3 regions of the Cobetia sp. 2AS genome follow, and region 3 is predicted to be linked to each of the others. Evidence: predicted binding sites of a transcription regulator. Region 3 holds the regulator's gene; each other region holds the start of a gene.
The links. Region 3 encodes LexA, which represses DNA repair genes until DNA is damaged. Its sites were predicted from a motif close to TACTGTNTANNTANACAGTA; they were not measured.
Positions count from the first base shown of each region.

Region 1: a site for LexA is predicted at 2,557-2,576, ahead of recN (DNA repair protein RecN). Genes of this name have one in related genera too.
Region 2: a site for LexA is predicted at 5,119-5,138, ahead of ruvC (crossover junction endodeoxyribonuclease RuvC). Genes of this name have one in related genera too.

Region 1 is NZ_JARWKQ010000005.1:295,066-305,371, forward strand. It holds gene bamE (outer membrane protein assembly factor BamE) at 1-98, opposite strand, end outside; gene fur (ferric iron uptake transcriptional regulator) at 177-599, shown strand; gene recN (DNA repair protein RecN) at 800-2,470, opposite strand; gene grpE (nucleotide exchange factor GrpE) at 2,847-3,470, shown strand; gene dnaK (molecular chaperone DnaK) at 3,674-5,596, shown strand; gene dnaJ (molecular chaperone DnaJ) at 5,766-6,917, shown strand; gene QD356_RS14640 (esterase-like activity of phytase family protein) at 7,093-8,121, opposite strand; gene dapB (4-hydroxy-tetrahydrodipicolinate reductase) at 8,337-9,143, shown strand; gene carA (glutamine-hydrolyzing carbamoyl-phosphate synthase small subunit) at 9,745-10,306, shown strand, end outside.
Region 2 is NZ_JARWKQ010000009.1:65,846-76,151, reverse strand. It holds gene tolA (cell envelope integrity protein TolA) at 1-562, opposite strand, end outside; gene tolR (protein TolR) at 566-1,012, opposite strand; gene tolQ (protein TolQ) at 1,027-1,704, opposite strand; gene ybgC (tol-pal system-associated acyl-CoA thioesterase) at 1,840-2,274, opposite strand; gene ruvB (Holliday junction branch migration DNA helicase RuvB) at 2,271-3,314, opposite strand; gene ruvA (Holliday junction branch migration protein RuvA) at 3,555-4,169, opposite strand; gene ruvC (crossover junction endodeoxyribonuclease RuvC) at 4,482-5,060, opposite strand; gene aspS (aspartate--tRNA ligase) at 5,341-7,128, opposite strand; gene QD356_RS17205 (zinc ribbon domain-containing protein) at 7,276-7,500, opposite strand; gene QD356_RS17200 (D-2-hydroxyacid dehydrogenase) at 7,820-8,872, shown strand; gene QD356_RS17195 (hypothetical protein) at 9,011-10,306, opposite strand, start outside.
Region 3 is NZ_JARWKQ010000001.1:307,410-317,715, forward strand. It holds gene topA (type I DNA topoisomerase) at 470-3,112, shown strand; gene QD356_RS01360 (DUF6586 family protein) at 3,112-3,591, shown strand; gene QD356_RS01365 (hypothetical protein) at 3,844-4,083, shown strand; gene lexA (transcriptional repressor LexA) at 4,201-4,830, opposite strand; gene QD356_RS01375 (TetR/AcrR family transcriptional regulator) at 5,397-6,074, shown strand; gene QD356_RS01380 (L,D-transpeptidase) at 6,074-6,616, shown strand; gene nagZ (beta-N-acetylhexosaminidase) at 6,876-8,030, shown strand; gene QD356_RS01390 (mechanosensitive ion channel family protein) at 8,079-9,425, shown strand; gene QD356_RS01395 (hypoxanthine-guanine phosphoribosyltransferase) at 9,406-9,987, shown strand; gene QD356_RS01400 (S-methyl-5'-thioinosine phosphorylase) at 10,210-10,306, shown strand, end outside.

The sequences.
Region 1 (10,306 bases), on a different contig from region 3:
CCCTGAGGAAGGTCGCGCTTGTAGACGCTGAAGTAGCTGCACCCGGTGAGCAGCGACAGGGCGCTGCAAAAGGCGACTGTTTTGATCAAGTTTTGCATTTGCCCTGAAGATTCCCTATCGTTTTGCCTTGGCCGATCATACCTGATACATCAAGCGACTGCGAAGAGTACCCCAGCATGGCCGATCAGAACCATGAACTGCGCAAGGCGGGACTCAAGGTAACCCTACCGCGAGTCAAGATCCTGCAGATCCTCGAGAAATCGACGGATCGACACCTGAGTGCCGAGGACGTGTACAAGGCGTTGCTTGAGGCTGGCGAAGATGTCGGTCTGGCGACGGTTTATCGTGTGCTCACCCAGTTTGAAACAGCGGGACTGGTGATGCGTCACAACTTCGATGGCGGTCACGCCGTCTTCGAACTGTCCCAGGAAGAACACCATGACCACATGGTATGTCTGGACAGCGGCGAGATCATAGAGTTCTGTGATCCCGAGATCGAGCGCCGTCAGCGCGAGATCGTCGAGGAGCACGGCTATGAGCTGGTCGAGCATGCGCTAGTGCTCTACGTGCGCCCCAAGGGCGACAAGAGCGACAGCTGACGCGGGTTGCGTCAGGGATGACGTGGCCGGAGAGCCTTCTCCGGCCAGATACACGAACGGCCGCCCTCAGGGGCGGCCGTTCGTGTATCTGGCGTTCATGTTTCCTCAATCCATGACTCTGGCGTTCGTCTTGTTGAGGAGCATCATTGGACGAATGGACGTCGCTGGCAGTGCATGAACGGCGACTTTGACGACAGCGCTCAGTGGCGGCTGTCGGCAGCGCCCAGCATCTCGCGGGCATGGGCGAGGGTCTGCTCGGAAAGGTGAATGCCGCCCAGCATGCGTGCCAGCTCGCGCACACGGCCGCTTTCATCCAGTAGCGCCATGTGCGTGCGGGTCGTGTCCTTCTCGGCCTGCTTCTCTATATGCAGGTGCTGATGCGCCTGTGCGGCGACCTGCGGCAGGTGAGTGACGGTCAGCACCTGGCCCTTGTCGCCCAGGCGACGCAGCAGCTGACCGACGATCTCGGCGGTAGCGCCGGAGATACCGACATCGACTTCATCGAAGACCAGGCTGGGGATGGTCGAGCGACTGGCAGCCACGACCTGGATCGCCAGTGACACACGCGAGAGCTCGCCGCCGGAGGCGACCTTGGCCAGCGCACGTGGCGGCTGGCCCGGGTTGGCGCTGATGCGGAAGTGGATGCGTTCCATGCCCTCGGGCTGCGGGCGCTCCCGCGCCTCGATGGCGACCTCGAAGGTGGCCTTGCCCATGCCGAGGAAGGCCAGCTGGTCCTGGATGTCGCTGGCCAGTTGCGGGGCGGCAGTGGCGCGTTTGGCGCTTACCTCACTCGCCAGCCCCTTCCAGGCCTCGCGACGCTGAGCCACTTCTTCGCGCAAGGCTTCGATGGCCTCCTCATCGCCACCCAGGCCGTCGAGTTCTTCGCTCAGGCGCTGATGAAGGCCATGCAGCTCGTCCGGCATCACATGATGCTTGCGTGCGATCTGGTGAATGCGGCTCAGGCGCTCATCGACGAAGGCCAGACGCTCGGGATCGAGTTCGGTGACTTCCACGAAGCGATGCAGTTCACGCGCCGCTTCTTCTATCTGGATGCGCGCTTCCTCGAGCATACCCAGTGCGCTGGCCAGTGAGCCATGCTCGTTGCCCGGCAGATGTGCCAGGCGCGCCAGGGCCTGGTTGAGGCGTGGCAACGCACCTTCTTCGTCGTGATCACAGCATTCGGCGGCGGACTGCGCCTCGGCCAGAATCTGCTCGGCATTGGCCAGCGTTTCCTGCTCCTGCTCCAGGGCTTCCAGCTCCCCTTCGCACAGCGCCAGTTCATCGAGCTCCTCGACCTGATAGCGCAGCAGCTGGCGGCGCGCACGCACCTCATCGCCATCATTGCTCATGCGCTTGAGGCGACGATGCGCCTCCTGCCAGTGACGGAAGTCCTCGCGCAACTGGGCAGCCTGAGTCTCCAGGCCCGCATATTCGTCGAGCTGACGCAGATGCGTCTCTTCCTTGAGCAGGGAGTGATGGGCGTGCTGGGAATGGATGTCGATCAGGTGCTCGCCCAGCTCGCGCAGGTCGGCGATGGTGCAGGGCGTGCCGTTGATCCAGGCCTTGGAGCGGCCGCTGGCGGTGATGACGCGACGCAGCAGGCAGTCGTCGCTGCCCAGTTCGCGCTCATCCAGCCACTGACGGGCGTCGCCAAGCTCATTGATATCGAAACGCGCGATGAGGTCGGCGCGGTCGGCGCCATGCCGCACGCTGCCGGCATCGGCACGCTCGCCCAGACACAGGCCGAGGGCGCCGAGCAGGATGGACTTGCCGGCACCAGTCTCGCCGGTGATGGCGGTCATGCCGCGGCGGAAATCGAGTTCCAGCGTTTCGACGATGGCAAAATCTTGGATGGCGAGTTGCAGCAGCATGACTACCTCCGAGGGGGCTTTGACGTACGCCGTGCTGGGAGAACATCAGCGGACCCGGACTCGATGGGCGGGCTACGGTGTCGCCATACAGTATGTTTATACAGTGAACATGGCTTTTTATACAGCACGTTCGGGTGGCCTTCAATCCATGCCGGACTCAGTGGGGAGAAAAGCCTGCGGCAAGGCTTGAGAAGCGATGTGCTGTCCCCATATAGAGGCACTGACACTTTCAGTCGGCAGCAATGGCCTGGCCTTGCTGCCTCTCAAGGCAACTCATGGCCTGTCTGTCAGCCAGTACGCGTGATGCTTCGCGACAAGCTCAGCAGGCCACGAATCAGGGCAATGGCGCATAGACGCCGGCCCGCAGGAGATCAGCATGGCTCAGGACCCGCAGACCCCGATGGATGAAGAGCTTCAGCGTGCCGCTCGCGATGCCGAGCCGCAGCCGGAAACGCCGGAAGGTGAAGTGATCGACAACGTACTGGATGCCGACGATACCGGCGCCGAAGGCTCTCTGGTGGACAACCCGGAAGCCGAGATGCTGGCCGCCCAGGTCGAAGAGCTTGAGCAGGCCGTCAAGGAAGCCAAGGACCAGGCGCTGCGTGCGGCTGCCGATGCGCAGAACGCGCGCCGTCGTGCCGAGCAGGACGCCGAGAAGGCGCGCAAGTTCGCGCTGGAGAAGTTCGTCAAGGAAATGCTGCCGGTGGTGGATTCCCTCGAGAAGGCACTGGAATCCATGTCGGGTGACGAAGCGGCCAAGACCCACGTCGAAGGCATCGAGATGACCTTGAAAATGCAGCTGGATGCCCTGAACAAGTCAGGCGTCGAGCAGCTGGATCCGCACGGCGAGCCCTTCGATCCGGAATACCATCAGGCTGTCGCCATGGTGCCGTCCCCGGACGCGGAGCCGAACAGCGTCATTGACGTGATGCAGAAGGGTTACACCCTCAATGGCCGCCTGGTGCGTCCGGCGATGGTGGCAGTCAGCAAGGCCTCCTGAGGCCTGCGCGCTCCCGACGCCCGATAGGCGTTGGATCGCGCCCTGTGGGGGCTCAGGGCGATCCGGCCCGGGAAAATTTGCCCGGCCGGGTCTTGAAACCCTGACACGCGACCCCATCTAGAGAAACAAGTTCAGGCACCGACACAAGGTGCCGACATCCAGACTTATCTTTCAGGCTAGCAACAGATTCGAGGTATACGATTATGGGACGCATCATCGGTATTGACTTGGGTACTACCAACTCCTGTGTGGCAGTGCTCGACGGCGAGAAAACCAAGGTCATCGAAAACGCTGAAGGCGGTCGCACCACACCGTCCATCATCGCTTACACCGACGACAACGAGATTCTGGTCGGCCAGTCGGCCAAGCGTCAGGCAGTGACCAACCCGGAGAACACTCTCTTCGCGGTCAAGCGCCTGATCGGTCGCAAGTTCAAGGATGATGTGGTTCAGAAAGACATCAAGATGGTGCCGTACAAGATTGTCGAAGCCGACAACGGCGACGCCTGGGTGCAGGTGAAAGACAAGAAGATGGCACCGCCGCAGATCAGTGCGGAAATCCTCAAGAAGATGAAGAAGACCGCGGAAGACTACCTCGGTGAAGAAGTCACCGAAGCCGTCATCACCGTGCCGGCCTACTTCAACGATTCCCAGCGTCAGGCGACCAAGGACGCCGGCCGCATCGCGGGTCTCGACGTCAAGCGCATCATCAACGAGCCGACTGCCGCAGCCCTCGCCTACGGCATGGACAAGTCTCGTGGTGACAAGACCATCGCGGTCTACGACCTGGGTGGCGGTACCTTCGATATCTCCATCATCGAAGTCGCCGACGTCGACGGTGAGACCCAGTTCGAAGTGCTCGCCACCAACGGCGACACCTTCCTGGGTGGTGAAGATTTCGACATGCACCTGATCAACTACCTGGTTGACCAGTTCAAGGCAGACAGTGGTATCGATCTGTCCGGCGACAACCTCGCCATGCAGCGTCTGAAGGAAGCCGCCGAGAAGGCCAAGATCGAGCTGTCCAGCGCTCAGCAGACCGACGTGAACCTGCCCTACATCACGGCTGACAACACCGGTCCGAAGCACCTGAACGTCAAGGTGACTCGTTCCAAGCTCGAGTCTCTGGTCGACGACCTGGTCGCACGCTCCCTGAAGCCGTGCCAGACCGCGCTGTCCGACGCCGGCCTGTCCGCCTCCGAGATCGACGACGTCATCCTGGTCGGTGGTCAGACCCGCATGCCGCTGGTGCAGTCCAAGGTGGCCGAGTTCTTCGGCAAGGAAGCCCGCAAGGACGTCAACCCGGATGAAGCGGTCGCCGTCGGTGCCGGCATCCAGGGCGGCGTGCTGGGCGGCGACGTCAAGGACGTGCTGCTGCTGGACGTGACGCCGCTGACCCTCGGTATCGAGACCATGGGTGGCGTGCTGACGCCGCTGATCGAGAAGAACACCACCATCCCGACCAAGAAGTCTCAGGTGTTCTCCACCGCTGACGACAACCAGGGCGCGGTGACCATCCACGTCCTGCAGGGTGAGCGCAAGCAGGCCGCGCAGAACAAGTCTCTGGGTCGTTTCGACCTGGCCGACATTCCGCCGGCACCGCGCGGTGTGCCGCAGATCGAAGTCGCCTTCGACCTGGATGCCAACGGTATCCTGAACGTGTCCGCCAAGGACAAGGCGACCGGCAAGGAACAGTCCATCGTCATCAAGTCTTCCGGCGGCCTGTCCGACGACGAGATCGAACAGATGGTGCGTGACGCGGAAGCCAACGCCGACGAAGACAAGAAGTTCGAGGAAATGGTCCAGCTGCGCAATCAGGCCGACGGCATGATTCACGCGACCAAGAAGACCCTGACCGAAGCCGGTGACAAGGCCGAAGCCAGCGAGAAGGAAACCATCGAGACGGCGATCTCCGAGCTGGAAGAAGCCCTGAAAGGCGACGACAAGGATGCGATCCAGGCCAAGCTGGATGCACTGACCGAAGCGTCCGGCAACCTGGCGCAGAAGCTCTACGCCGAGCAGGGCGCCCAGGGTGAGCAGGCTGCCGAAGGTCAGGCTGGCAAGAAGCAGGACGACGACGTGGTTGACGCCGAGTACGAGGAAGTCAACGACGACAAGAAGTCCTGAGGGATTTCTTGAACGACGTCTGATGACAGCGCGGGAGCCTTGTGAAGGTGTCCCGCGTTGTCGTTTGCATCGGTGGCGCCTTGCGCTAGCCGCGAGCCACCGGTGACAACCGGCATTCCAGAACAGACCGGCAGCCTCAGGCTGCCAGCAATCCAGGCGGACCTGATCCATGTCCAAGCGTGATTATTACGAAGTGCTTGGTGTCGAGCGTGGCGCCGACACCAAGGACATCAAGAAGGCGTACCGACGCCTGGCCCAGAAGCATCACCCGGACCGCAACCCGGATGATGAAACTTCGGCCGAGAAGTTCCGTGAAGTCTCTGAAGCCTACGAAGTGCTGTCCGATGCTGACAAGCGCGCCGCCTATGACCAGTTCGGTCATGCCGGTGTCGATGGTCAGGGCGGCGGCGGCTTCGGTGGCGGCGGCTTTGGCGGTGGTGGTGCCGGCGGCTTCGGCGATGTGTTCGGCGATGTCTTCGGTGACATCTTCGGTGGCGGCGGTGGTCGTCGCAACCCGAACGCTCCGCAGCGCGGCAGCGACCTGCGTTACAACCTGGATCTCGATCTGGAATCGGCGGTTGCCGGTACCACGGTCGATATCCGCGTGCCGCGCCTGGCAGCCTGTGGCCACTGCGATGGCGATGGTGCCGAGCCGGGTTCCAGCAAGGAAACCTGCCCGACCTGCAATGGCATGGGCAAGGTGCGCATGCAGCAGGGCTTCTTCGCGGTCGAGCAGGCGTGTCCGACCTGCCACGGTCGTGGCGAGAAGATCAGCGTGCCGTGCCGTAAGTGTCACGGCGAAGGCCGCGTCCAGGAATCCAAGACCCTCTCGGTCAAGATTCCGCCGGGCGTCGACACCGGCGATCGCATCCGTCTGAACGGCGAAGGCGAGGGTGGTGTCAATGGCGGGCCGTCAGGTGATCTGTATGTGCAGGTCAACCTGCGCGAGCACGAGATCTTCAAGCGCGATGGTCGTCACCTGCAGTGTGAAGTGCCGATCAGCTTCGTCGATGCGGCGCTGGGTGGTGAGCTCAACGTGCCGACCCTCGACGGGCGTGTCGTGCTGAAGATTCCGGCCGAGACCCAGACCGGCAAGCTGTTCCGTCTGCGCGGCAAGGGCGTCAAGCCGGTGCGCGGCGGCCCCGCCGGGGACCTGCTGTGCAAGGTGGTCATCGAGACCCCGGTCAGCTTGAATGAAGAGCAGAAGGAGCTGTTGCGTCAGTTCCAGCAGAGCCTCGGTGATACCGGCAAGAGCCATTCACCGAAGGAGAACAGCTTCTTCGATGGCGTGAAGAAGTTCTTCGAAGACATGAAGCCCTAGGCATTCGCCTTGCCGTCCGCGGGCCAGCCCCGTGGATGGCCTTCATGCCAGAGAGCCCCGCACTCGACTTGTCGAGTGCGGGGCTCTCGCGTTTCAGGCTCGGTGGCTCTGTCCAGCAATTCAGTCCGGTGACTCATTCTGGTAACTCAATCCAGTAACCCAGCCCGGGGCATGGCTATTCCGGCGCTGATTCAGCCGTGAAGGCCTCGGGTTCGATGACGGCAAAGCAGCTCAGCAGCGTGGTCTGGAAGCTGCTGAAGTTGTCATCCGAGATCATCAGGAAGCGATTGCCTTCCAGGTGCGTCAGCCCTTCGAAGTTGTCCAGCGACCAGCCATCGCCGCTCGACAGGCGTGCCAGGGTGCGCACCTCGACCTGGGTGCCGGGCTCACCGAGATGCGCGCGGCGCAGACTGATCACCAGCGGGAAGGGCGGTGAGAAGGCGCGCTCCAGCATCAGCATGTCACCGTCGGGCAGCATCTCCATCGCGGTCAGGCTCGAGCCGGTGTCGCTGGCCAGCGGGTAGCTCCACTCGTGCTTGTCGTCGAGGCTGAAGATGCGCGTCATGCCCTCGCTCATGCCCTCCGGCGTGGCTTCCAGTCCGGCGAGCATGCCGTATTCCGGGTGCAGGGTCAGGGCTTCCATGCCGTTGTTGGGCGCCGCGCCACGCGCACCCATCGGGGTGAAAGGCTCGCTGACGGCCAGGCCGCTGGGCAGGAAGTGCTCGACGCGTGGCTGCTGCTCGAAGCTGATCACCAGGCGGGAATCGCCGCGGCGGTCATTGTTCGCGCGCAGCAGCTGCAGGCCCTCGGCATCACTGAGGGCGCCGCGCAGCGAGACATCGGTCTCGTCGCGCAGGGTGTAGGTATTGAGCGCCTTGGCCCCGACCAGCTCACCGTGACGGAAGGCGAGCCGCAGACGATGCAGCCAGCCGCGGTCCGACACGGCATACAGCAGTGACTCGTCCTGGTCCCAGCCGATGTCCGACAGGCCCCCGACGGGAGTGTCATCCAGCCATTTGCCCGGCAGCCTGAGCGTGCCGCACCACTGGATTTCCGGGAACTCGCTCTTCTGTTCCGGCGATGCCAGCGTGTAGGGGCGCGGATGAACGCCGCAGGCGCTCAACAGACCGGCGAGCGCCGTGGTGACAGCGAGGGTCTGGAGCATGCGCCAGCGGCGCGAGGCGGGGGATTGGCGTGCAGGCATGCTGACTCCGGAGACTGAGCGGTGATGAGAAAAATGACGATCAACAGGAGACAACCTGGTACGAGGCTACTCTAGCGCGTAACCGGCACAAATACATGACGTCAGCCAACGCTGCAGGCGGCTGATATACTCGTGGCCACAGCATAGGTGGCACGCTCGCTCGGGGCATGCTCGCGGGCTGTCACCCTCAAGACCCACAACAGGCAGGAGTCAGCATGACCCGTATCGCAATCATGGGCGTCGCCGGACGCATGGGACGCACGTTGGTCGAGGCCGTCGGTGCAGTGGAAGGTCTGACGCTGGCGGCGGGCATCGTCGAATCCGGCAGCTCCCTGGCGGGCGTCGACATCGGTGAGCTGGCCGGTCAGGGTCGTCTGGGCGTGGTCGCCAGCGACAGTCTGGCTGCCGTGGTGGATGACTTCGATGTGGTGATCGATTTCACCGCACCGCAGGTGACGCTGGCCAACCTGGCGCTGTGCGCCGAGCACGGCAAGCGCATGGTGATCGGCACGACCGGTTTCACGCCGGAGCAGCTCGAGCAGCTGGATGGCTACCGTGACAGCGTGCCCTTCGTGTTCGCGGCCAACATGAGCTCCGGCGTCAACCTGACCCTCAAGCTGCTGGAAACCGCCGCGCGTGCCCTGGGCGATGCCGGCTACGACATCGAGATCATCGAGGCGCACCACCGCCACAAGGTCGATGCTCCTTCCGGCACGGCGCTGGCGATGGGCGAAGCCGTGGCGCATTCCATCGGGCGTGATCTCGCCACCCACGGTGTCTTTGCACGTGAAGGTCAGTGCGGCCCGCGTACCGACAAGGAAATCGGCTTCGCCACCGTGCGTGCCGGTGACATCGTCGGTGAGCACACCGTGATGTTCGCCACCGAAGGCGAGCGCATCGAGATTACCCACAAGGCGTCGAGCCGCATGACCTTCGCCAAGGGCGCGGCACGCGCGGCCGAATGGCTGTCAGGACGCGAAGTCGGCCGCTATGACATGCAGGATGTGCTGGGGCTCAAGTGAGTGAAGTAGAGAGCAAAGTGGGGAGCGAAATGGAGAGCCAAGCGCTGAGATGACAGTCTGGCGACATTCAGGAGAATTTCTTGAAAGCTGTCTCGGTGGGCAGGATGCGGCGCAAGCGTGAGCCATTCTGGCCGCCTTGCGCCGCTGGACTGCGTCGCTTTACAAGCGCTGTGCAGTGTCCCGGCTCGGCCAAGGGTTTCGTCAAGCTGACCGCGGCGACGAAACGACCGTATCGTGGGCCTTGTCGCCTGCTGGCGGGGCATGCGTGGGGTGGTCAGCACCCAAGGATTCCGGTAATCTCTACCCAATTTGGCCACGTTCTTGGCCGCCCTATTGGTTGCCGTTTTGGCAGCGCTCGGGCCAGCAGCATTCCGAAGAATGATAACAAGCGGGATGAAACCTGATTTTTCGGTTTCGTCCCGCTTTTTTGCAACCTGAATTTGCCGCTTCTGGCGCGCGTCTGTCCAGTGACAGGCACCTGGCCGAAGTCGGCAGCGGGACACAGGCTCGGCGAATGCCGAGCACGATAATCAAGCAGCATGTCCGGTGTTCGACCGCGGATTCCGGGCAGGAAAGTGGACACTATGGGGAGGACGTTGCGTTGATCAAACCCGCGATACTGGCCTTGGAAGACGGCAGTGTATTTCACGGCAGCGCCATCGGTGCTGATGGGCAGACCAGCGGCGAGGTAGTGTTCAACACTGCCATGACCGGCTACCAGGAAATCCTGACCGATCCCTCCTACACCCGACAGATCGTCACTCTGACGTATCCGCACATCGGCAATACCGGCATCAACGACGAGGACACCGAGTCCGACAGCGTCGCAGCCGCCGGCCTGGTCATCCGCGACCTCCCGCTGCTGGCCAGCAACTTCCGTTCCACTCGCTCCCTCGATCAGTACCTGCGCGACGAGAATGTCGTCGGCATCGCTGATATCGACACGCGTCGCCTGACGCGCATCCTGCGCGAGAAGGGCTCCCTGAACGGTGCCATCCTCGCCGGTGAAGATGCCCAGGGTGATGACGCCGTCGAGCGCGCGCTGGAAGCGGCACGCGCCTTCCCGGGTCTGAAGGGCATGGACCTGGCCAAGGAAGCCTCCTGCAGCGAGCAGTTCGAGTGGCACGAAGGCGAATGGACACTGGGCGAAGGCTACGCCGATA
Region 2 (10,306 bases), on a different contig from region 3:
CCTTGGCGGCCTTTTCGGCTTCCGCCTTGGCCTTGGCAGCCTTCTCGGCTTCCGCCTTCTTCAAGGCATCGGCCTTGGCCTGCTTTTCCGCTTCGGCTTTCTTGCGATCAAGGGCAATCGCCTTGGCTTCCTCTGCACGCCTGGCCGCTTCTGCCTTGGCCTTTTCGGCCGCCGCCTGCTCAGCCTTCAACTGTTCCGCCGCCTTGGCCTGCTCAGCCGCCTTTTGCTGTTGTGCCTTCTGGGCAGCCGCCTTTTCCTCGGCGGCGCTGCGCTGCTGTTCCGCTGCACGCTCTGCTTCTCTGGCCGCCTCTTCCTTGGCGCTCTGGCGCTGATCGGATTCTTCGGCCGCATCACGCGCCTTGCTGGACTTCGCCTGCTGGGCCTGATTGGTCGTGGTCTCGGTACTGACCAGTGTCGCGTTGACGATGGTGGTGTTGGTCTTCTCCGGTTCGGATTCTGGCCAACTCACCAGAGTCAGAATCAGGATACCCAGGTGCAGGCCAACGGCCAGCACCACAGGCAATCCCAACCCGACCCGCTGTTCTATCTCTGGCTGACTCATCCATCAGCCCTCGGTCGGTGGTTCTGAAATCAGCCCGACATTGGGGACACCGGCACCCTGCAACGTGCTCATCAGCCCCATGACATCGCCGTAGGGCGCTGTCTTGGCACCCTTGACCAGCACGGGCGTCTTGGGCTTCTCGGCCACGATGGACGCGACCTTGCTGCCCAGTTCATCCAGTGCCACCGGCGTGCGCTTGTCTTCATCCGACCCCAGGTCGATGTAGTAATTGCCGCTGTCGTCCAGCGAGACGATCAATGGCGTCACATCATCGGGATTGTCGATCGGCTTGGAGGTGACCTTGGGCAATTCGACCTGAACCCCCTGCGTCATCATCGGCGCGGTGATCATGAAGATGACCAGCAACACCAACATGACGTCGATGAAGGGCACCACATTGATCTCGGAGGACAGCTTGCGCTTGTGGCCTCTGCTATACGGTCCTTTCATTGACTCGCCTCCCTTCAAGCGTCGTTGCTGCCACGACCGTGCAGATTACGATGCAGAATGGAGTGAAGTTCTTCGGCGAAGTCTTCATAGCGACCCAGCAGCTGATCAGCACGACTGGCCAGACGGTTGTAGAAGATGACGGCCGGAATTGCCGCGAACAGGCCCATGGCGGTCGCGACCAGTGCTTCGGCAATCCAGGGGGCGACGGTGGTCAGAGTTGCCTGCTGAGCCGTACCCAGTGCCTGGAAGGAGCCCATGATGCCCCACACGGTACCGAACAGGCCGACATAGGGGCTGACGGAGCTGACCGTGGCCAGAAACGGCAGGTGAATGTTCAGGCGCTCTTCTTCACGTGACAGCGTGACGCGCATGCTGCGTTGCACACCGTCCATCACCGCATCGGCATTGCTGGACTTGGGCTTGAGACGGCTGTACTCGCGGAAGCCGGCCCGGAAGACGCCAGAGGCGCCCGGGGTGGATTCTTCATCCGTCGGCAATTCACGATAGAGGTGATTGAGGTCGACCCCGGACCAGAAGCGCTTTTCAAAGGCCGCGTAAGCCTGCTTGGCACGGGACAATGCCATCCCGCGCTGAAAGATCACCACCCAGGATGCAATGGAAGCTGCCAGCAACAGCAACATGACTGCCTGAACGACCAGACTGGCGTTCACGAACAGCGAAATGATCGACATCGAATCTTCCACGGAAATCCCTCTTTACTTGGTTCAGTCTGTGCCACCGTCAATCAGTGACACGATAAATAATCTGTTCATCAGCCTGGCGTCTCGGCACCTGACTGGCAGCGGCCTCATCTGCGCCTTGTGATCTCAGACCTCAAGAGCCGCAAGCAATTCCCCGGGCCAACGTCTGGGGCGCAAGGTCGTGGCATCGACGCAAGCGATCACGACTTCCGCTTCGCTCAATATCTGCTCACCGCGCAGCGCCTTCTGGGTGAACGTCAAGCGTGCACCGCGCAAGGCGCCTGCCGTTGCCGTCACGGTCAGCAGGTCATCCAGATGCGCAGGACGAAGATAACGATTTGTTACGCTGTGTACTACCAGCTGAATGCCTTTTTCAAGCAAGGCTTGCTGCGTGAAACCCTTTGCTCGCAACCATTCACTGCGAGCGCGCTCCATGAAGCGCAGATAATTCACGTAGTAGACGATGCCACCAGCATCAGTATCCTCGATGTAGACGCGCACAGTGTGGTGAAAACATGCAGCTTCACCCTTCAACGTATTTCCTGCGCCTTCAGATGTCATGGCGCGTCACTTCCTTCCTGTCCCAGCCGCGCCTGCTCTTCACGCGGGGTGATCCCGAAGTGCAGATAGGCCGAGCGCGTAACCAGTCGCCCACGCGCCGTGCGCATCATGAAGCCTTGCTGAATCAGGTAGGGCTCCAGCACATCCTCGATGGTATCGCGCTCTTCCCCGATGGCCGCCGCCAATGAATCGACCCCGACCGGCCCGCCATCGAACTTCTCGATCATCGCCAGCAGCAGTCGACGGTCCATGTGATCCAGGCCGTGGCTGTCGACGTTGAGCATGTTGAGCGCCTTGTCGGCCACTTCCAGCGTCAAGCGACCATCCGAGCGCACTTCGGCGAAGTCACGCACCCGACGCAGCAGGCGATTGGCGATACGTGGCGTACCGCGGGAGCGACGTGCAATCTCAAGCGCCCCTTCCATCTCGACTTCCATGCCGGAAAGCCTGGCACTGCGCGCCACGATGTCGGTAAGTGACTCGATATCGTAGAACTCGAGGCGCTGGACGATGCCGAAGCGATCGCGCAACGGCGCAGTCAGCAGCCCCGCACGCGTCGTCGCGCCTACCAGGGTGAATCGTGGCAGCTCAAGCTTGATCGAGCGGGCCGCGGGGCCTTCACCGATCATGATGTCGAGCTGATAATCTTCCATCGCCGGATAGAGCACTTCCTCGACGGCCGGTGACAGGCGGTGAATCTCGTCGATGAACAGGACATCGCCTTCCTGCAGGTTGGTCAGCATCGCTGCCAGGTCCCCTGCCCGCTCCAGCACCGGCCCAGAGGTCGACTTGATATCGACACTCATCTCGCTGGCGATGATATGCGCCAGCGTCGTCTTGCCGAGACCGGGCGGGCCGAAGACCAGGGTGTGATCCAGACTATCGCCTCGTCCTCGCGCGGCACTGATGAAGATTTCCATCTGCTCGCGGACGATGGGCTGTCCGATGTAGTCACTCAGCGTGCGTGGCCGGTTGGCGCGATCGATCCGCTCTTCCGGATCATGCGTCGCCGCGGAGATCAGTCGGTCCGACTCCATCATGATGCTTGCTCAACTCCTGATGACGCAGGTCACGCACATGACGCGGGTCATGGGCCATGAACGTGCGTCAGTGGCAGGTGGCAAGGTTTGCCAGGGCGGTGCAACGATCTAGCGCATCTGCGTTCAAGCGCGCACTTTCTACCCCAGTAACCTGCCAACCCCTAGTCAATAAATCCAATCACGATGCGCCGTTTCCTTCACGGAAACTATAGGGCGCATGTTTGCTGCCCTGGCGGGGCCTCAGCTGGCCATCTTGCGCGCCAGCGCCGCCTTGATGAGCGCTTCCGTGGAGGCGCCGGTCTCGAGCCCCGAGAGCATCTTGGCCGCCTCGACAGGCTTGTAGCCCAGAGACACCAGCGCGGCTTCGGCATCCGCCAGAGGATGGGTGACCGGCGGTTGTGGCTGCGAAGCACGCGCCATTTCATCCAGCCCATCATCCGCCGGCAGCGTCCAGTGCTTGAGGCGATCACGCATCTCGATGATCAGGCGATCCGCCGTCTTCTTGCCGACGCCCGGCAGACGTGTCAGCGCCCGACTGTCTTCATCGTGAACACAGCGAATGAAATCGGACTGCTCCATTCCCGACAGAATCGCCAGCGCCAGTCGCGGACCGACACCGGAGATCTTGATCAATTCACGGAATAGACGACGCTCGGGCTCCTTGCCGAAGCCATACAGCAACTGCGCGTCTTCGCGCACCACCAGGTGGGTGTAAAGCTGGCAATGTTCGCCCACGGCCGGCAAGCCCAACAGGGTGTTCATCGAAGCTTCCAGTTCATAACCGACACCCTGTACGTCAAGCACCAGCTGCGGCGGTTGTTTTTCCAGCAATGTCCCGGTCAGGCGTCCAATCATGTTGCGGCTGTCCTTGCTCGGCAGAGAACGTGTTCGGTGGGATCGTGCTGCTCGCAGACCCGATTCTCTGCACGGATTGTTACAATGCGGGCAAGCCTACCAAAGATGAAGCGTAGGCGGCATGTCCCAGTGTCACGACGAATTTGTCGCATCTTTCTGACAGTCATACCTTGGGTGATGGCACGAAGCCTGATGCCACGCGGTTTGGCGCATCACGCAATCGGCTGCTGCCAGTCTCGGCAGACACTCTACAAGTGACTGAAAAATCGCTATTAATTGAGCACGATACCGCATTTGTCGCTCAGCGGCATGTCAGGCGTCGGGCTCGAAGTCTCGCCAGCTGCTGCTACGCCGCACGCGGGTTCCCTTGCGTCGACTGGTATTCCCCAGCCCCAAGGCTTCCAGCTGATCATTGCCGGGCGTCAGGCGTCGACGCGCGAAACAATGCGTCAGGGCAATGGCCAGCGCATCGGCGGCATCGGCCTGTGGCGTGGCGGAAAGCTTGAGCGTATGCGTGACCATATGCTGCACCTGTGACTTCTCGGCGGCACCGGTACCGGTCACGGCCTGCTTGATCTGCCGCGGCCCATATTCGAACACCGGCAAGCCGTGATTGGCCGCACACACGATGGCAGCCCCGCGCGCCTGGCCCAGCTTGAGCGCCGAATCGGCGTTCTTGGACATGAAGACCTGCTCGATGGCGAATTCCGCGGGGCGATGCAGGGCGATCACCTCGCTGATACCGGCATAGATCTGCGCCAGGCGCTGATCCAGGCTGACCTGTGACATGCGAATGCAGCCACTGTCCACATAGCGAGGCTGAGCCGCAGAGACATCCAATACCCCATACCCGGTCAGACGTGAGCCCGGGTCGATGCCAAGAATGATCATGCTGCCGCCTCGTCTCTCACACCTTGCGTCTTTGCTGTCGTCATCGCGCCATCGCTCTTACTGTGTATATAACCAGCCACCATGCCACAAAAAAGGCGGTGCGACACTGTCATTGCCTGACGTGAACGCCAGCAAACAGTCTCGCACCGCCTTGTCGGGCTTGCTCGCCCCTTTGCCTACCAGGCCAAAGGGACAAACCTGCCACTGCGGGACCGCCCTTGTCTGATCGAATCAGTCCAGACGGCCCCACCAGTCACTCTCTCGGTCATGCGCCGCTGAATCAGGCCTGACCGCTTTCGTCTTCGACCTTGACCTTCTGACGCAGACGGATGTTCAGCTCCTTGAGCTGCTCACCGCTGACCACGCCCGGGGCGTCGGTCATCATGCAGCCGGCGCTCTGGGTTTTCGGGAAGGCAATCACTTCACGAATGGTCTTGGCGCCGGTCATCAGCATCACCAGACGGTCGAGACCGAAGGCCAGACCACCATGGGGCGGCGCGCCGAACTTCAGGGCGTCGAGCAGGAAGCCGAACTTCTCTTCCGCTTCTTCTTCACCGATGCCCAGCACTTCGAACACAGTACGCTGCATGGCCTGATCGTGGATACGGATGGAGCCGCCACCCAGCTCGGTGCCGTTGATGACCATGTCGTAGGCGCGAGACAGTGCCGCTTCCGGGTTGGCCTTGAGCTCTTCCGGCGTGCAGGACGGCGCGGTGAACGGGTGGTGCAGTGCGCTCAGACGGCCATTGGCATCGGCTTCGAACATCGGGAAGTCGACGACCCACAGCGGTGCCCACTCGCGGGTGTAGAGGTTGAGGTCTTCACCCAGCTTGACGCGCAGCGCACCGATGGCCTCGGCCACGATGTTGGCCTTGTCAGCGCCGAAGAACACGATGTCGCCATCGACGGCGCCACAGCGGTCCAGCACTTCATCCACGACGTCTTCCATGAACTTGACGATCGGCGACTGCAGACCCTCGATGCCCTTGGCACGTTCGTTGACCTTGATCCACGCCAGGCCCTTGGCACCGTAGATGCCGACGAACTTGGTGTAGGCGTCGATTTCCTTGCGTGACAGGCTGGCACCGCCCGGAACACGCAGTGCGGCGACACGGCCCTTGTCGTCCTTGGCCGGACCGGAGAAGACCTTGAAGTCCACGCCGCTCATCAGGTCATCGACATCGACCAGTTCCAGCGGGATGCGCAGGTCCGGCTTGTCGGAACCGAAGCGGCTGATGGCCTCGGAGTACGGCATGGTCGGGAAGTCGCCCAGCTCGACATCGAGCACTTCCTTGTAGAGGCCACGGATCATGGTCTCGGTCATGCCCATGATGTCCTGCTCGTCGACGAAGCTGGCTTCGAGGTCGATCTGGGTGAACTCCGGCTGACGGTCAGCACGCAGGTCTTCATCACGGAAGCATTTGGCGATCTGGTAGTAACGATCGACACCGGCGACCATCAGCAGCTGCTTGAACAGCTGCGGAGACTGCGGCAGTGCGAAGAAGCTGCCGGCGTAGGTGCGGCTCGGCACCAGATAATCACGAGCGCCTTCCGGCGTGGCACGTGTCAGGATCGGGGTTTCGATGTCGAGGAAGCCCAGGGCTTCGAGCTGGGCGCGCACGCTGTGAGTGATGCGCGAGCGCAGACGCAGCTTCTCGATCATGTCGGGACGACGCAGGTCGACATAACGATACTTGAGGCGGACTTCCTCACCGACCTTGTTGTGGTCGTCGAGCTGGAACGGCGGCGTCTGTGCGGTGTTGAGCACTTCGACGTCCTTGGCCAGCACTTCGATCATGCCTGTCGGCATGTTCGGATTCTGGGTGCCTTCCGGGCGCAGACGGATACGGCCCTTGATACGCAGCACGAACTCGCTGCGCGCCTTGTCGGCAGTGGCGAAGGCATCGACGGTGTCCGGATCGACGACGATCTGGGCGATGCCATCACGGTCGCGCATGTCGAGGAAGATGACGCCACCGTGGTCGCGACGGCGGTGCACCCACCCGCACAGAGTGACATCCTGATCGATCAGGGTCTCGTTCAGTTTGCCGCAATAGTGGCTGCGCATGTTGATTCCTTGTTGCTCAAATTCATGATCGACGCGCTGATGCGCATCTGTCTCAGAGGGCCTGCCGTTGGCGATGAGGGTCAAGGGTACCCACCGGGCGCCCTTGACCCTCATCATGCTGATGCCTGACGCACTATCCCAGCTGTGTCAGGCGGTGCTGTCGCTACCACCGGCCAGATTCTTCTTGCTGCCGGACTTGAAATCCGTCTCGTACCAGCCACTGCCTGCCAGACGGAACCCGGCGGCGGAGACCAGCTTCTCGAGTTGGTCCGTCTTGCATTCCGGGCACTCCGTCAGCGGCGCAGCGCTGATCTTCTGCAACTTGTCCATCCGATGGCCACAGGCCTTGCAGTGGTATTCATAGATCGGCATGGTTTTCTTTCCTGACAATACTGGTCACGGGGCTGTCTGAGCACCGTGAACCATGACAATGTTATGCCTTGCGGCGCGTCTTGCGTTCAGCGCACCTGCGGCCCCAACATGAGAGCTTTCGCAAGCACCAGCAAGAGACGCCTACAATAAGGCCAGTTGAGCGGCTTTCAAGTCAAAGCGAAAGGGGCACATTATAGCGTGCTCGGCCCCGTGCGGGGCAACACCCAAGCACAAACCGGCCCAGACGCTACGTACTCGTCATTTCCGGGCCAGCCTTTCTCTCTTCCTATCTATCTTCCTACGCCATCATGAGGCACCTATGTCCGATCACGATCGTACTGCGCAGTCTCCCTCTCATCCTTCCACGCCCGCTTCCTCTCAGTGTGAAACTGCCTCGTCCACCGGCGCACCGCAGGCCGTCATGCTCGATGCCGGCTCCGTCGGTGACGGGCTGGACTTCTCGCGTCTCGAGGCCCGCCTGGAAGGACTGGTCTGTCATGAAGCGACCGCGCCCGAGGAAGTGGTGCCACGGCTGAGCGGTGCCTCCATCGTGCTGGTCAACAAGGTACGCATCGAGGCTCACCACATGGATGAGCTGCCGACCCTCAAGCTGATCGCGGTGATGGCGACCGGCACCAACAATATCGACATGGCGGCTGCCGAAGCACGCGGCATTCGGGTCATGAACGTCAATGCCTACGGCACTCACTCGGTGGCGCAGCACACCTGGATGCTGCTGCTGGCATTGGCAGGCCGCCTGCCGGAATACCAGACCGACATCGCCGCGGGCGAGTGGCAACGCAGCGCGACCTTCTGCCTGATGGGCCGCCCCGTGGTGCAGCTGTCCGGCAAGCATCTGGTCATCATCGGCAAAGGGGAGCTGGGCACTGCGGTGGGCAGGCTGGCCGAGGCGTTCGGCATGCGCGTGACCTTTGCCGCCCGACCGGGCACAGCCCCCACTGCCGAGCGCCCCGCGCTGGAAAGCCTGCTGCCCCAGGCTGACGCCATCAGCCTGCACTGCCCGCTGACCCCAGAGACGCAGCATCTGATCGATGAGCAGGCGCTCGCCGCCATGAAGCCCGGTGCACTGCTGGTCAATTGCGCCCGCGGGGGCATCATCGACGAGGACGCAGCGCTGGAGGCACTGGCCACTGGACAACTCGGCGGCCTGGCGGTGGATAGCCTGCCGGAGGAGCCGCCACGTGAAGGCCACTCGCTGCTCTCGGCCCTGGAAAGCCAGCACCATTCGGCGAGTGCGCCTTTGAACCTGATCGTCACGCCGCACAATGCCTGGATCAGCCAGGAGGCGCGCCAGAACATGCTCGATCTCAGTCTGGCCAATATCGAGACATTCCTGAGCGAACACGCCTGACACGGCCACAGCCTCGCGGCCTCAACCTCGCGATGAGAGCCACTGACGCCGAGTGGCAGGTGTGAGCGGTACGTCACGAAAAAAGCCCCCGAACCGGCATATGCGCCGAGTCGGGGGCTTTTTATGAGTGGCCTGGCGTCAGCGGATGCGGATATGCATGCCCGCCGCCTTGAGGGCGTTGCCTTCAGCGTCCCACGACACCACACGACCGCGTGAGCTCAACAGTACCCACCGGGTGCCGCTCGCTCTTTCCTCACCCTCCTTCTCGTCGCCCTCTAGCGCGCCTCCCTCTAGCACACCGTCAGCGGCCAAGCCCCGCTGTTGCAGAAGCTTGTCGCCAGCCTTGCCTGTCCCGGCGTCTACGCCTACCTCGTTCATTCCCATCGCCTCGATCTGCTGAAGGTCCTCTTCCTGCGGCGCACGCATCCGGTACTGACACTCACAGCTTTCGCCGTAGGTAGTGATGATCTTGTGTCTGAGCGCATGTACCTGCTCGAGATCCTCCGGGTGAATCAAGCGATCGAAGTCCATTTCGCGCATCGCCAACGGCTCGTGGCCCGAAGCGCCGAGCATCTTCCAGAGATTGGGGTGGATCTGGACGATGCGCTCAGGAATGTCCATTTCCCACAGGCTATCGCCACTGGCTTCGAGGGAATCCAGCAAGCGACGCTCGCTGGACTGCAATTCCTTCTGGGTCTGGCGCAGGCGCTGGTACATCTCTTCGGCGGTGGCGTTGGCATCATCCAGCTCGACGATGCCACTGCCGCCCGCGGACTCGACTTCCGCGCCCATGCCGATGCGATGCAGACGCTCACGCAGCTCGGCCAGCGGCACCGAAAGGCGGCGGCTGATGTGGTGCGTGCGCCAGCTCATGAGAATGAAGAAGGTGAAATAGAACAGGATCAGGCCACCGACCAGCGCCATGCCGACCAGCTGGAAGTTGCGCCCGATCTCGGCGGTACGAAAGAAGACGGCGCTCTCCTCGACCATGCTCAACATGATCCAGCCATTGCCCGGCAAGCGCTCCCACGCCACCTTGTAGGGCGCTCCCGCCACATTGACGCTCTCCAGGCCACGCCGCTGCTCGAGGATACGGGGCGCGAGTCTCTTGAAGACGTCATGACCTTTCAGCTCCAGCTGGGCGGGCCGAATGACATCCTCTTCCTGGAGGTCATTGGCATCGGGAATCTCCAGCGGCAGCAGCGACAGCAACTGCTCACCGGCGCGCGGGACGGCGAGTGAGCGCCCCTCGGCATCGAACAGCATCGCGAAGCCTTGCCAGGGCAGCTCCATCGCCAGCACCTGATTGACGATCACGTCCAGGGTCATGTCGACGCCGGCGACGCCGAGAAACTCGCCTTGCTCGGAATAGAAGGGACTGACGGCCGACGTCATCCAGCCATTGCCGGCCGGGTCTTCGTAGATGTCGGTCCA
Region 3 (10,306 bases):
CAGCGTCGTGGTGACCGCCCCGTCACGCCAATGTCCGCCGGCTGGCTTTCACTGACAGCCATTCCAGTGCTACCTATATAGTGGCAATACCCTGCTGAGCGAAATCTTCGCTCATCGGCCCAGCGCAGACCCTGTACCGGCCCCGTGTACCGGGCCCGTTGACCGCTGCCATGCGCTGATGACCTATGCTCAAGTCCGGCTGGAATGCCGGATTGCCACGACCACATGCCTGATGGCTGTCGATGTCATTCGGCGCAAGCCGCATGCTGACATGGCGGGTGGCAGGGCATGTCTCGAGGCTGTCGCAGAGGCGACCTGTCGAGCCGCCCTGACGAGGCGTCAGTCTCAACATTGCTGGTCAGCGCTGAAATGCTGGGGTAGGGTAGGCGCATTTTTCGGCTGGGACAAAACCCAGCGCGACGAGTCATTCGCCGGCGCAATCAGCGCCGGCCAGGAGATGCGAGCAACCATGGGCAAGTCACTGGTGATCGTCGAGTCGCCCGCCAAGGCCAAGACCATCAACAAGTATCTCGGCAACGACTTCGTGGTGAAGTCGAGTGTCGGGCACATCCGCGACCTGCCGACCAGCGGTAGCGGCAAGCAGGCCACCGACCCCAAGGAACGTGCCCGTCAGGCGGCGGAGACTCGCAAGATGTCGCCCGAGGTCAAGGCGGCTCACAAGGCGCAGAAGGCCAAGACCCAGTTGATCCGCCGCATGGGGGTCGACCCGGAAAATGGCTGGGAGGCGCATTACGAGATCCTGCCCGGCAAGGAAAAGGTCGTTTCCGAGCTGACGCGTCTGGCCGAGAAAGCCGACACCATCTATCTCGCGACGGATCTGGACCGCGAAGGTGAGGCGATTGCCTGGCACCTGCGCGAGACCATCGGTGGCGACGATTCGCGTTACAAGCGCGTGGTGTTCAACGAGATCACCAAGAAGGCGATTACGGCGGCCTTCGATGAGCCGGGCGAGCTGAAGATGGATCGCGTGCATGCCCAGCAGGCACGCCGCTATCTGGATCGCGTCGTCGGCTTCATGGTCTCGCCGCTGCTGTGGGCCAAGGTCGCTCGTGGCCTGTCCGCTGGTCGTGTGCAGTCGGTTGCCGTGCGTCTGATCGTCGAGCGTGAGCGCGAGATCCGCGCCTTCATCCCCGAAGAGTTCTGGGATGTCCACGCTGAGCTGGCCGCCGCCAGTGGTGAAGCGATCCGTTTCGAGCTGGCGCGTCAGGATGGCAAGGCCTTCCGTCCGACCAGCGAGAAGGAGACGATGGATCGCATCGCGGCGCTGCGCACGGCCAAGCTCGCGATCACCAATCGTGAAGACAAGCCGACGCGCTCCAAGCCGAACGCGCCGTTCATCACCTCGACCCTGCAGCAGGCGGCCAGTGGTCGTCTCGGCTTCTCGGTCAAGAAGACCATGATGATGGCCCAGCGTCTCTACGAGGCGGGTTACATCACCTACATGCGTACCGACTCGACTAATCTGTCGGCGGACGCGGTGGCCACGGCGCGCGACTTCATCAGCGAAGAATACGGCAGCAACTACCTGCCGGAAGCGGCCAACGTCTACTCCAGCAAGGAAGGCGCCCAGGAAGCGCACGAAGCGATTCGTCCTTCCGAAGTGTCGCGCCGCGCCACAGATCTCGCCGGCATGGAGCGTGACGCCGAGCGTCTGTATGAGCTGATCTGGCGTCAGTTCGTGGCCTGTCAGATGCTGCCGGCCGAATACCTGTCCTCCACGCTGACCATCGAAGTGGATGGCTACGAGCTGCGCGCCAAGGGTCGTGTGCTCAAGTTCGACGGCTACACGCGTGTCATGAAGCCGATGGGCAAGAAGGAAGAGGACCAGTCGCTGCCGGACCTCGCCATCGGCGAGAAGCTGGACCTGGTCGAGCTGCAGCCGCTGCAGCACTTCACCAAGCCCACGGCGCGTTACACCGAGGCCAGCCTGGTCAAGGAGCTGGAGAAGCGCGGTATCGGTCGTCCGTCCACCTATGCCGCCATCATCTCCACCATCCAGGACCGTGGCTACGTGGCGCTGGAAAACCGTCGCTTCTATGCCGAGAAGCTGGGCGACATCGTCACCGATCGCCTCAGCGAGTCCTTCAAGGACCTGATGGACTTCGGCTTCACGGCGCGCATGGAAGACTATCTCGATGAGGTGGCCAACGGCGGGCGCAACTGGCGCGAGCTGCTGGACACCTTCTACGCCGAGTTCAAGGCCGAGCTGGACCACGCCCAGTCCGAAGAGGGCATGCGTCCCAACCAGCCGGTGCCGACGGACATCGCCTGCCCGACCTGTGGGCGTGAGATGCAGATCCGTACCGCCTCGACCGGGGTCTTCCTGGGCTGTTCCGGCTACAACCTGCCGCCCAAGGAGCGCTGCAAGACCACCATCGATCTGCTGCCGGGCGATGAAGCCGTGGCGGCCGATGCCGGTGAAGATGCCGAGACGGATGCGCTGCGCGCCAAGCGTCGCTGCCCGATCTGCGCCACCGCGATGGACAGCTACCTGATCGATGAGCAGCGCAAGCTGCACGTCTGCGGCAATAGCCCGGACTGTGTCGGTCATGAGGTCGAGGAAGGTCAGTTCCGCATCAAGGGCTACGATGGCCCGGTGATCGAGTGCGACAAGTGCGGCTCCGACATGCAGCTCAAGACCGGGCGTTTCGGCAAGTACTTCGGCTGCACCAACGAGAATTGCAAGAACACCCGCAAGCTGCTCAAGTCCGGTGAAGTGGCGCCGCCGAAGATGGACCCGATTCCGATGCCGGAGCTTGCCTGCGTCAAGGTCGAGGACCACTACGTGCTGCGCGATGGCGCCAGTGGCCTGTTCCTGGCGGCCAGCCAATTCCCCAAGAATCGCGAGACGCGTCCGCCGCTGGTCAAGGAGCTCAAGGCGCATGCCGACGAGCTGCCGGAGAAGTATCACTTCATTCTCGAAGCCCCGGATCAGGACCCGGACGGACGTCCGGCGCAGATTCGCTTCTCGCGCAAGGTCAAGGCTCAGTACGTCATGACCGATGAGGAAGGCAAGGCGACCGGTTGGAAGGCGACCTACGACAACGGCCGCTGGGTCGTCGAGGACAAGCGCAAGGGAGCCAAGAGCTGATGAGCCAGCGTGCCCGTACCAATCAGCTGCTGTATCAGGCCGAGTTGCTGCTGGCCCAGTCAGCAGCCTCTGGCGACGATGAGCATGCCGTGGCGCGTCGCATGGCCGGTGAAGAGGGCGCGCTCGCTCTGCTGGAGCTGGCGCTGGCGTCATTGCTGGAAGAGTGTGCCGTGACGGCGCGCTGGCCGCAGAGTAGCTGGCGCGAGCGCCTGGCGTCGCCGCCGACGCCCATCGCAGAGGTCGAGCAGCTGCGCAGCCTGTTGGAGCGCTCCGACAGCTGGTTGTCTGAGCTGGTCGCGGATGTGACCCGCCTGCATGAAGAGGGCGGCGTCGCTCGCCGCGAGGAATCGCGTTCGCGTGGTGATGGTCTGATCATCGCGGCAGCCTCGAGCGCCTCGCTGGCCGAGCGTCTCAGCGCCGCCATCACGGCATTCAAGGCGCTGCTGCCGCAGCTGCGCGAGTCGAGTGTCGAGTGGTAGGTCAAGGCGTTGATCTGGTGCTGCACGCTGGTGATGACTGGCGCATGGCAAGCGGGTGACGTTTCGCCTTCACGGGTGCTAGACTGATCGCATTGTGGCAAGCCCTGCATTCTCCGGTACGACCATGGCTCTGGCTGTGGTCGTACTTTTTTCTGCGTCGCTGATGGCAACGCGGTGCCGGGCTTGCCAGCCGTCGCGCTGACGATTACAACGACGCCGGTATCTCGCGAGATGCCGTGCAGGAGGAATGACGTGTCCGATCCCGCCGTACTTGAAATTGTGCAAATGGAAGATGGTGAAGTGATTCTGCGCGCCGCGGAAAGCGAAGGTGAGCCGCTGCTCAGCATTCGCATTTCGGACGAGGCCGCTGATCTGCTGCGTGACAATCGTTTCGAGGTCGCGCGTGAGATGATCGACCACGCCATCACCCGGACTCGCCTCTGGGATGGCGAAGAAGACGAGGACGAGCAGTCAGAAGGCATCGTGCATTGATTCATCGCTCGCGCTTCGCGCACAAAAAAACCCGCCTCGAGGCGGGTTTTTTTGTGCAATGCGTGCGGCTTTTCTGCTGCTCAGAACTCTGCGAGAAAAGCGCTGCTGGTCAAGGCCTCAGTGCAGGCCACCATCGCGGATGACGCCCACCCCGAGACCCTCGATCTCCAGGCTGTCCGTGCGCAGGTCGACCTTGATCGGCGAGAAGTCCTCGTTCTCGGCTTCCAGCCACACGTAATGCCCGTCACGGCGGAAGCGCTTGACGGTGACCTCATCCCCCAGACGTGCCACCACGATCTGCCCGTCACGCACGCTGCTGGTGCGGTGCACGGCCAGCAGGTCGCCTTCCAGAATCCCCACGTCCTTCATCGACACGCCGCGCACACGCAGCAGGTAGTCGGCAGCCGGCGAGAAGTAGTCGCTCGGCAGCGGGCAGTGACGGTCGATATGCTCGCTGGCAAGAATCGGGCTGCCGGCGGCCACTTCCCCGATCACCGGCAGACCATCGTTGGCGCTGTCGTCGACGTCAGCCAGCGACGGCACGCGAATGCCGCGTGAGGTGCCCGGCACCATCTCGATGGCGCCCTTGCGCTTGAGGGCGCGCAGATGCTCCTCGGCGGCATTCGGCGAGCGGAAGCCCAGCGCCTGGGCGATTTCGGCCCGCGTCGGCGGGTAGCCAGAGGACTTGATGGTCTTGATGATGAAGTCGAAGACATCCTGCTGGCGCGGAGTAAGCGGCTGGGTCATGGCATTGCCTTTGGCCTGGGGGGCATCTTGAGCTGACGGCACGGGGTGTGCATCCATACAACTGTCATTGTATCCAGTCATGGCGGTCATGCAAGGCATCGTGGCTTGCGTGGTGGCCTCATAGGGCAGGTAGTCGCCGGGTTATCGCTGTCTGGCGACTTTTCCTGCCGATATCCGAGGCATTCTTTCTTGAAGGGAATGTCTGGAAGTGAATGTCTGGAAGTGAATTTCTGGAGATGAATGTCTGGAGATGAACCCTGCCTGGCTCTGGCGGGGTGGTCAGTCACCGAGCATGACGAGTCCTTGAATCAGCACGGTCAGCGTTGAGGGAATATCAGGCTTGGCTAAACCTCTGGCGTTTGAAACGCGAGAGAATTGTCAGTCATGGCATGGCGCGCTAGAATCAAAGTGTTTCAAACGAATGTTCGCCGATGGTAGTGCTCACGGGTGTCATGATCGAACGCGCCTTGCGGTGAACCTGCACCACCTCATGAGAGAGTCGCCGCGCGGGGCTTGCGCCGTGACCTACGACTCCAGTCCTTTTCTACCTGACAAGGGTTCCGCCCATGGCCCAGACCGATACCGTTACCCGCATCCTCGATACTGCCGAGGTGCTGTTCGCCGAGCGCGGCTTCGCCGAGACCTCACTGCGCAACATCACCAGCAAGGCCAAGGTCAATCTGGCGGCGGTGAACTACCACTTCGGCTCCAAGAAATCGCTGATCCAGGCGGTCTTCGCGCGCTATCTCGACCCGTTCAGTGAGCGTTTCCACGCGGCACTCGACAGCGTCGAGCAGCAATACGCCGGGCGTCAGGTGCCGCTGGAGGTCCTGCTGGAGGTGATGGCGCGTACCGTGCTGGAGGTGCCGGCCGAGCGCAACAGCCTGCGTACCTTCATGCGCCTGCTCGGGCTGGCCTATACCCAGGGTCAGGGCCACATGCGGCGCTATATCCGCGAGCACTACGGCACGGTCTTCAGCCGCTTCGCCGAGCTTCTGAAGCTGGCGACGCCTGATCTGCCGGACAACGAGCGCTTCTGGCGTCTGCACTTCATGCTCGGCAGCGTGATCTTCACCTTCTCGGGCCTGGATGCGCTGCGCGATATCGAGGAGGCCGAGTACGGCCATCACACCACGGTGCGTGAGCTGATCCAGCACATGCGGCCGGTGGTGGTCGCGGCGATGGCAGCGCCGCTGCCTGCCTCGCTCGGGGATGGTGAGGCGGTCACCCAGGCGGCCAGCTGATGGCCTGCTGGGTAGCGGTGGACCTCTCGCGCCAGAGCCTTGAGATACGCAATGACGCGCCGAGTGGCAGTCGTGATGCGCCGCCCCCCGCGGCCAGCTCTGATGCGCTGGTGCACGCCTGCGCGATCTCCAGCGGCCTCAACGGTATCGGCGAGCTCGACGGCAGCGGTTGCACGCCAACCGGCTGGCATGTGATTCGTGCCGCCATCGGGGCGGGCAATCCGCGTGGCGCCGTCTATCGCGGCCGGCGCTTCACGGGCGAGGTGTTCACGCCCGAGCTTGCCTTGGAGCATCCTGAGCGAGACTGGATCCTGACGCGCATTCTGTGGCTCAGCGGCCGCGAGCTCGGCGTCAATCGTGGTCGCAATGCCCGCGGCGAGCGGGTCGATAGCCTGCGTCGCTACATCTATTTTCATGGCACGCCCAGCACGGAGCCCATGGGGGTAGCGGCGTCCCACGGCTGCATTCGCTTGCGTGATGACGACCTGCTGCGACTCTTTGCCGAGGCTGTGCCCGGCACTCCGGTGCTGCTGCATGCCTGAAGGCGTTGGTGTCCGAGTCTGATACCCTCCATGAGCTGTCACCGGAATCTACGTGACAGCCCCTTGCCGGGGCGCAGCTGGCCGCGACTGTTCGATAGGGGTTCAGTCGGCTAGAATTGCGCCTTTCCTCGCGCTGGCAGCCTGATTCATCACGTTTCTTCCAGGCTGCCGAGCCCCGTAAAAGACATGAAGTCCTGGCGGTCGTGATTCCTCTCTTCACGGGACATCACTGCCGCAGGCCATGGACAGGAAGGATGACATGACACAGCCACTGGGCTCCGTAATGGTCGATGTTGCGGGGCTGACCCTCGCCCGCGACGAACGTGAACTGCTGGCACGCCCTGCCGTCGGGGGCGTCATCCTGTTTGCGCGCAATTGCGCCTCTCCCGAGCAGGTGCTGGAGCTGAGCCGCGAGATTCGCAGCGTCAATCCGCACCTGCTGATCGCCATCGATCAGGAAGGCGGGCGCGTCCAGCGTCTGCGCGAGGGCGTGACACGCCTGCCATCGATGCGCAGCCTGGCACAGTGCTGTCTCGGGCGTGACTGTGATGGCTGCGGCGAAGACGCCCAGGCCGCAGGCTTGGGTCTGGCACGCGATGCCGGCTGGCTGCTGGGCATGGAAATGGCAGCCATCGGTTGTGATATCACCTTTGCGCCGGTACTGGATATCGATGTGGCGGGCTCGACCATCATTGGCGATCGCAGCTTCGGCGCCACGCCGGAAGACGTCATCGCGGTGGGCGGCGCCTTCATCGACGGGCTGCAGGAGGCGGGCATGTCCGCCGTCGGCAAGCATTACCCGGGGCATGGTGGCATCTCGGCAGATACCCATCTGGAGCGCGTGGTCGACCCGCGGCCATTCCGCGAGCTGCGCGAGCATGACCTCAAGCCCTTCGCGGCCCTCGCCGAGCGTCTGGGCGGCGTGATGCCGGCGCATGTGATCTATCCGGATTTCGATGCTCGTCCCGCGGGCTTCTCGCCCAGCTGGTTGGGTCTGCTGCGCGAAGAGTTCGGCTTCAAGGGCGCCATCTTCTCCGATGACCTCGGCATGGCGGCGGCCGTCGCGGAAGGCGGCCCGGCAGAGCGTGCGCGCCTGGCGCTGGACGCCGGCTGCGACATGGCGCTGGTCTGCAATGACCCGGCCGCCGCGCGCGAAGTGCTCGACAGCCTCGATGACGATGAGCAGCGCCACCGTGGCAAGCGCCAGGCGCGTCTGCGCTATGCGCGAGCTCGCCCGACGCTGGATGGCCTGGTGGGGCTGGCGCGCTGGCGGCGCACCCACGCGCGGCTCGAATCGATGGCGGCCAGTCAGGCATCACAGCAGGCTGCCATGCCCTCGGGCACGCTAGGCGCTGCCGAGGCGTCTGACGCATCTGACGCACGGTCGGCCTCTGAGCCCGGTAGCGCGCAATAACCAGGCACGCGGTGCCTTTTTCGAGTCGAAGACTGGCAAGGAATTCCCATGGCTGAGCAATCCGCCACCGAGGCTGCTGCCGACAAACTGGCAGCGCCTGCCGAAGAGATGATCAATCAATGGGTCGAGCCGCTGCGCCAATGGGTCGAGCAGACCTTTGGTCTGCCGCTGTGGGGCATCAATCTCGCTCTGCTGCTGCTGGCGGTGCTGTTGCTGCACCTCATCGAGCGAGTGGTGCTCACCCGCCTGGCGGCGCATGCCGAGAAGAGCCGCAACCTGTGGGATGACGCCCTGGTGCATGGCCTGCGTCATCCCTTGTCATTCTGGCTCTACAGCATGGGGGGGGTGCTGGCGCTCGGCATCATCGCCGGCCAGTTCAGCCTTGGCGGGGCCGAGAAGTACCTGGGCACGGCGCGCCAGATCGTGACCCTGCTGGCGCTGGCCTGGGCGTTGATTCGCATGGTCAAGCGCTTCGAGGCGCTGCGCACCATGCCGCCGCCCGGCACCAACGTCAACGCGATGGATGCCACCACGGCCTCGGCGATCAGCAAGCTGTTGCGGGCGGTCGTGGTCGTGCTGGTGGGGCTGGCCATCCTGCAGAATCTCGGCGTCTCGTTGTCCGGGGTGCTGGCCTTCGGGGGTGTCGGCGGTATCGCGGTCGGCTTTGCGGCGCGGGATCTGCTGGCCAACTTCTTCGGTGCCCTGATGATCCATCTCGACCGGCCCTTCAAGGTCGGCGACTGGATCCGCTCACCGGACCGCGAGATCGAGGGCACCGTCGAGGATATCGGTTGGCGCCTGACGCGTATCCGCACCTTCGACATGCGGCCCCTCTACGTGCCGAACGCCATCTTCACCAGCATCTCGGTGGAGAATCCGTCGCGCATGTACAATCGCCGCATCTTCGAGACCGTGGGGCTGCGCTATGAGGATGCCGCCCAGGTCGGCCCCATCGTTGCCGCGGTACGCGAGATGCTGGAAGGCCATGACGAGATCGACCAGACGCGCACCCAGATCGTGAACTTCACCACCTACGGTGAGCATTCGCTGAACTTCTTCGTCTATGTCTTCACACGCACCACCGACTGGGTGAAGTACCACGCGATCAAGCAGGATGTCCTGCTCAAGATGCACGACATCATCCGTGAGCATGATGCCCAGGTGGCTCTGCCGGGGCAGCGTCTGCACTTTGCCGATGTACTGTCCTTCGAAGGACGCCACCATGAACACGACGCCGAGGCTGAGAATGCCGCGGCGTCATCAGACACGCAGACGCGCGGGTCCCGCCGCCGTTCTGATTCAACCGCCGCTGCTACATCCTCCTCTGCGCCCGTCCGGCGTGGAGATGAGGCCAGTGACACCCAGGAAACTCCCGATGCTGACTCCGACGCCTGAGACCCTCACCGCCCTGCATGACGAAATGCGTGAGGTGATGGACAATGCCGATTGCCTGATCCCGCAAGCTGACCTTGAAGTGGCACTCGACCGCATGGCCGTTGAGCTGACGGAACGCCTCGGCGATCGCATGCCGATCTTCTATTGCGTGATGAACGGCGGCCTGATCACCGCTGGCCAGCTGTTGACCCGCCTCGACTTCCCGCTGGAAGTCGATTATCTGCACGCCACTCGCTACCGTGGCGCGATGCGCGGCGGCGAGCTGTTCTGGCGCGTCAACCCGGAGCTGCCGATGGCCGGTCGCGACGTGGTGATCGTCGATGACATCCTCGATGAGGGTGGCACCCTGGCCGCGATCCTCGAGTACTGCCGTGAAGCCGGCGCGCGCAGCGTGTCCAGCTGTGTGCTGGTCGACAAGAAGCATGACCGCAAGGCCTACCCGGGCTTCAAGGCCGATTTCTGTGGTCTCGACGTCGAAGACCGCTTCCTGTTCGGCTTCGGCATGGACTACAAGGGCTACTGGCGTAACGCGCCGGGCATCTACGCGCCCAAGGGCCTGTAAGATTTGCTGGATGGCAGCCGCCATCCCGCGATATGACACTCGTTCACCACCCGCCCGGGCAACCGCGGCGGGTGGTGTCGTTTTCGGGGCCTTTTCTGTTCTCCTGGCGCAGAGCGTGACGATTGTGCTTGTCGTCGTCGGTCGGCTCGGAGTAGCGTTCGCTGAGGATCGGAGTGCCCGGTCCCGAGAGATTCCTGCACATGGGTGGCAAGGAGGCGGGCGATGCTGGCGGTGATCGGTGGAACGGGGTTCGGCAGTTGGTCAGGCATGGAAGTGCTCAGGCGCGGCGGGCAGGAAACGCCCCTGGGGGCGGCCTCCT